2 regions of the Pantoea sp. X-Soil-ISGK-259 genome follow, and region 1 is predicted to be linked to the other one. Evidence: predicted binding sites of a transcription regulator. Region 1 holds the regulator's gene; the other holds the start of a gene.

Region 1 (3,148 bases):
GAGCGCGACTACCACCGCCTGCCGACAGGCTGAGTGCCAGACGTGCTGCAATTTACTGCCATCTTTTGCGCCATGCGCTTCGCCGGCAAAAGCTTCAACCGCGTAGGCAAAACCATCCAGCGCGTAGGCAGTAAAGGTAATGAACATCAGTAATACCGCGTTAACCGCCACCACATCCGGACCCAGCCGCGCACCCAGCACGGTCAGCGAGGCGAAACAGAGCTGCAGCATCAGAGAGCGCAACATGATATCCCGGTTCAGTCGCAGCAGTCGGCCGCTGTCACCGCGCCAGCTCTGCTTCAGCAGATTAAACGTAATACCGCGCAGCTTTAACACCCGCCAGACCATGATGCCGCCGACGCCCAGCGTGATGTACTCCGCCAGCGCCGTGGCGGTTGCTGCTCCCGCGACACCCCAGTGCAGCCCCATCACCAGCCAGAGATCGAGCACGATGTTCACCAGATTGCCCACTATCAGCAGGATTACCGGCGCCCGCGCATACTGAACGCCCAACAGCCAGCCCAGGATGACCAGGTTTGCCAGCGTTGCAGGTGCACTGAGCCAGCGAATCTGAATAAACAGCGCCGCCTGTTCCAGTACATCAGGATTGCCACCTACCAGATGGGTCGCCAGCTGAATAATCGGATAACGCAATGCGATGAACAGCACGCCGGCCAGCAGCGCAATGATCAGCGGCTGCGTCAGCGCGCGTGCCAGAGCGGTTTTATCGCCCGCACCAAACGCCTGTGCCGTCAGGCCAGTGGTACTCATTCGAAGGAAAAGCAGCAACATAAAGAGGAAGCTGGTCACTGTGGTCCCGACCGCAACCCCGCCAAGATAGACAGGGCTGTCGAGATGACCAATAACTGCAGTATCGACCACGCCCAGTAAGGGAACGGTGATATTTGAAAGGATCATCGGCAGCGCAAGCCGCCAGAGATTTTTATCCGTTGCCGTGATAAAGCGCATTCGCCGTTCCGTGCTCAGTGTCGCTGCAGCAAAGCAGGCAACAAAATTAGGGCAGACAGAATAGCATCAGAAAAGGCGAATGCACGCAGGCCTCAGAATCAAAGCCACTCGCCGTTACGCACCACGCCAACCGCAAGACCTTCAATGGTCAGTGACTGCGCACGGGTGTCGACCACGATAGGGTCAAAATCGCTGTTTTCAGGCAGAAGGTGCACGATAGCACCCTGCTTTTTCCAGCGTTTAACGGTGACTTCATCATCAATACGTGCCACGACAACCTGACCGTTGCGCACATCCTGGGTTTTATGTACCGCGAGCAGGTCGCCGTCCATAATCCCGATATCTTTCATCGACATTCCGCTGACGCGCAGCAGGAAGTCGGCAGAAGGCTTGAACAGGCCCGGATCCACTTTGTAGTGGGTTTCGATATGTTCCTGCGCCATGATCGGCTCACCGGCAGCAACCCGGCCAATCAGCGGTAGTCCTTCTGAAACTTCTTCTTCCATTAACAGACGAATGCCGCGTGATGCACCCGAAACGATCTCAATAACGCCTTTACGCGCCAGCGCTTTCAGATGCTCTTCAGCCGCATTTGGCGAACGGAAGCCCAGTTGCGCGGCGATCTCTGCACGCGTAGGCGGCATGCCCGTTGAAGATATATGGTCGCGAATCAGGTCATAGACCTGCTGCTGCCTGCTGGTTAATGCTTTCATCCCGCCCCCTGGTTGTTTATACAGTCGCTGTGAGTATATACAGGTATTGGCGAAATGGAAACCGATTGTCAGGGAAAACGCGCCCTCAGGCGCGTTATGGAAGGCTTATCGCAAATGTGTCCAGAGCAGCGCGACCCAGACAAACAGGGCCAGTAAGATGCTGATCAGTACCGCCGCCGAGCCCATGTCTTTGGCCCGGCCCGCCAGGGGATGATGTTCCTGACCAATCCGGTCAACCACCGCTTCAATGGCGCTATTGAGGATTTCGACAATGACGACCAGCACCACGGCGCCAATCATGAGGATGCGGGCGATCACATCGACATCCAGCCAGCACGCGATAATAATAGCGGCCAGCGCAGCCAGGGCTTCCTGCCGAAAGGCGGCTTCATGCTGCCAGGCGGCACGCAGTCCCTGCCAGGAGTAGCCTGCGGCTTTTACTATTCTGATAAGTCCGGTGGCATTATTTGCCATGATGTGGGAACCCTTTCATTCAATTGACGTCAATGTCTGGGCTGCGTGCAATTGGCACCACCACAGATCTTCGCTGCGCTTTCTGGTATGCTTGCGGCGCTTTGCTAACAAGAGGCTTCATGTTGTCTATGTCAGGTTGGCGTAAACTCTATTACAAATTACTTAATTTACCACTCTCCTTTTTGGTAAAAAGTAAGGCCATTCCGGCCGATCCCGTGTCTGAACATGGTCTGGATCCGACCCGACCTATTATGTATGTTTTGCCTTACGATTCGAAGGCTGACTTACTGACTTTACGCGCACAGTGTCTGCGGCATCATCTGCCCGATCCGCTGATTCCGCTGGAGATTGATGGTTCGCTGCTGCCGCGCCACGTGTTTATTCATAATGGCCCACGCGTATTTCCCTATTTTGTGCCCAGCGTTGAATCGGTAAAAATCTTTCACGATTACCTCGACCTGCATCGCAATAATCCTGAGCTGGATATTCAGATGCTGCCGGTCACCGTGATGTTTGGTCGTGCGCCAGGACGTGAAGTCCAGGGCGAAGCGACGCCGCATCTGCGTGTGCTGAATGGGGTGCAGAAATTCTTTGCGGTCATCTGGCACGGACGTGACAGTTTTGTCCGCTTCTCGCCGACCGTCTCGCTGCGCCGCATGGCAACGGAACACGGTACGGACAAGTCGATTGCCCAGAAACTGGCTCGCGTGGCACGCATCCATTTTGCCCGTCAGCGACTGGCGGCGATCGGCCCGCGTTTACCGGCGCGTCAGGATCTGTTTAATCGTCTGCTGCAATCCAAAGCGATTGAAAAAGCCGTCGAAGATGAAGCGCGCAGCAAAAAAATCTCCCATGAGAAAGCCCAGCAGAATGCTGTTGAGATGATGGAAGAGATCGCTGCTAACTTCTCCTATGAAGCCATTCGCGTCACCGACCGTGTGATGGGCTGGCTCTGGAGTCGTCTCTATCAGGGCATCAACGTCAATGGCGGT
Region 2 (3,148 bases), 570 kb from region 1:
CGACGATGCGCGCTTCCAGGATTTCGTGAATCAGGCGATCAGCCAGAAATATGACGGCATCGTGCTGTCGCACGGTAAAGCGCCCTACGCCAGCGGCCTGGTGAAGCGCATTGCCGACGCGGGCATCAAGCTGTCAGTATTTGATACGCCGGTAGATAGTCCGATTCCGGGCGTCACCGTCACCGCGCAGGATGACGCTTCACTGGCGCAGCTGTCGCTGGGTCAGCTTATCCATGATTTCAACGGCAAGGCGAACATCGTCAAGCTGTGGGTTGCCGGTTTCCCACCGATGGAACGCCGTCAGGTGGTGTATGAAAAACTGCTGAAAGAGAACCCGGGCATTCATCAGCTGGAGTCGATTGGCGCAGTTTCAACGGACGTACAGGGCGACACCGCCAACAAAATTGGTGCGATTCTGGCGAAATACCCGAAAGGCAAAATCGACGCAATCTGGGGTGCCTGGGATGCCTTCAGCCAGGGCGCTTACAAAGCGCTGCAGGAGAATGGCCGGACCGAGATCAAGCTCTACAGTATTGATGTCTCGAATCAGGATTTGCAGCTGATGCGTGAGAAGAACAGCCCGTGGATGCAGACGGTGGCGGTCGACCCTAAAACCATTGGCGCGGTGAATATGCGGCTGGTGGCGAAGAAGATTGCCGGTGAAGAGACGCCTGCGACTTACCAGTTTAAAGCGGCATCGATCTCTCAGCAGCAGCTCGGCAGCCAGCCTGGTGCGGTGAACGTCGCGTCGCTGAACAAAATCATTCCGGGCTGGGGCAGCAATGAGGATTTCGTCGCGCCGTGGTTTGCTACCCTGGCGGCGAAATATAAGAAATAATCCGGCGTCAGCCTTGCCGAACGGTGAGGCTGACCGTTACAGACCCAGCAGCAGTTGACGCTCAAGCTGGGGATCGACCATGGTGACATGCAGTCCCACCAGCCGCACGCCGCGCCCGGCACGACGCTCATCCCAGGTTTTCCGGGCGATGGCAATCATGTCTTCTTTATTCAGTACCGGCCAGATATGCTCCTGGGTCGTCTGCTGAAAATCACTGAACTTGAGTTTAACGCCCTGACGCGCCACCTGCCTGTCGGGTCGGATCTGCGTCAGCCGGCGATCCAGCTCGGCATAGAGAAAATCGATTATCTCCAGGCAGGCATCCCAGTCGCTGATATCTTCTGCCAGCGTGCGTTCCACCCCCAGCGATTTACGCTCGCGCTCCACAATGACGCTGCGGTCATCAATGCCATTGCTGCGCTCCCACAGCACCCGGCCAAACTTACCAAAGCGCTTTAACAGTAGCGCCAGATCGGCCTTCTGCACGTCACCGCAGGTCACCAGCCCCATCTCCTCCAGCTTTTTGGCCGAGACTTTGCCAACACCGGGGATCTTCGCCAGCGGCAGCGTCAGCAAAAAACCGGCCATCTCCGGCGGCGTAATCACGAACTGCCCATCGGGCTTATTCAGGTCAGAGGCAATCTTTGCCAGAAACTTAATCGGCGCGATGCCCGCTGAAGCGGTCAGCCCGGTTTCACGGTAGATGGTGGCGCGGATCGCCTGCGCCATCAGTGTGGCAGAGCCGTGACAGTGCGGGCTGTCGGTGACATCCAGATAGGCTTCATCAAGGGAGAGCGGTTCAATCAGCGGGGTGTAGCGGGTAAAGATGTCGCGAATTTGTGCGGAGGCTTCTTTGTAGGCATCGAAACGTCCTGGCAACAAACGGAGATGCGGGCATAGCTTGAGGGCCATGCCAGTTGGCATCGCGCTGCGCACGCCATATTTGCGGGCCGGATAGTTGGCGGTGCTGATGACGCCACGACGTTCACGGCTGCCACCAATCGCGATCGGGATGTCGCGCAGCTGGGGATTATCACGCATCTCCACCGCGGCATAGAAGCAGTCCATATCGACATGAATGATTTTACGCATACCCCCTCCGGCACTGGATAAGTATACAGTTGGCAGGGGTAACTGCAATATTTGTCGCGCCCACAATTAAAGTTTACAAATTTGTGGCCGAATATCCTTCAGTAAATCGCGAATCTGGCTGCCAGCGTCTTGCTAAAAAAACAGACAATGTTTAATGTTGCGCTGCGATAGCGGACAGTTCCGATAATGCAAACAGAGACGCACAATTTGCGTCATGTTCTATTCACCTCAAGGTATACACAGCATGGGCAAAATCGCACTCCTGTTTGCGATGATTTTACTGCCAGCCCTCAGCATGGCAATGACACCCGAACCCGTCCAGACAGCGGCACCGGTCAGCAAAGAATTAAAGAAACAGTTACTGGGCACCCCGGTCTATATCCAGATCTTCAAGGAAGAACGCACCCTCGAACTCTACGGCAAAATCGGTAATGAATATCGCCTGCTGGATACCTACCGCATCTGTAACTTTTCTGGCGGCCTCGGCCCGAAACGCCGTGAAGGCGATTTCAAAAGCCCGGAAGGTTTTTACAACGTGAAGCTGAATCAGCTGAAGCCGGATAGCCGTTTTTATCGCGCGATCAACATTGGCTTCCCGAATCAGTTCGATCGTAATCAGGGCTACAGCGGCAACTACCTGATGATTCATGGCGACTGTAAGTCAATTGGCTGCTATGCCATGACGAACGCCTATATGGATGAGATTTTTACTTATGTGAACGCGGCGCTGCGTAATGGCCAGCAGGATGTCAGCATCAGCATCTATCCGTTCCGCATGACTGACAGCAACATGCAGCGTCACCGCTACTCCAGCGATGCCAGTTTCTGGCAGCAGCTCCAGCCCGGATACGCTTATTTTGCTAAATATCACCAGCCGCCGACGGTCAACGTCGCCAGCGGTAAATATGTGATGAACAGCAGCCCGGCACCGGTTTTAGCCAGTCCCGAAGCGGCCTCCCGTTCATTCCTGGCGCTCTCCAAGGCAGAATAACGCCCATTCACCTGGCGCAATCCGCTGCCAGGTTTCATTGGCCGTCAGTGGCTGCGTAGCAATCACCGTCACCACGTCATGCGGCGTGGTGTGCTGCTGAAAATCAACCTCCACATCCTGATCCAGTAACTGCGCCCGGCCAAAGGGTGCACGACGGGTGATCCAGAAGAGGTTGGTGGAGCAAAAGGCCATCAGATATCGCCCGTCTGACAGCAGCATGTTAAACA

Evidence for each region. The regulator LexA, encoded in region 1, represses DNA repair genes until DNA is damaged. The targets are predictions, from matches to a motif close to TNCTGTATGTACATACAGNA.
Region 2: dinB (DNA polymerase IV) is a predicted target of LexA. The motif match lies at 1,942-1,961, and genes of this name have one in related genera.

What each region holds. Positions count from the first base shown of each region.
Region 1 is NZ_AP035986.1:289,514-292,661, reverse strand. It holds gene dinF (MATE family efflux transporter DinF) at 1-969, opposite strand, end outside; gene lexA (transcriptional repressor LexA) at 1,068-1,682, opposite strand; gene AC6I77_RS01285 (diacylglycerol kinase) at 1,788-2,156, opposite strand; gene plsB (glycerol-3-phosphate 1-O-acyltransferase PlsB) at 2,285-3,148, shown strand, end outside.
Region 2 is NZ_AP035986.1:860,721-863,868, reverse strand. It holds gene AC6I77_RS03870 (sugar ABC transporter substrate-binding protein) at 1-838, shown strand, start outside; gene dinB (DNA polymerase IV) at 875-1,930, opposite strand; gene dpaA (peptidoglycan meso-diaminopimelic acid protein amidase) at 2,175-2,921, shown strand; gene AC6I77_RS03855 (class II glutamine amidotransferase) at 2,892-3,148, opposite strand, start outside.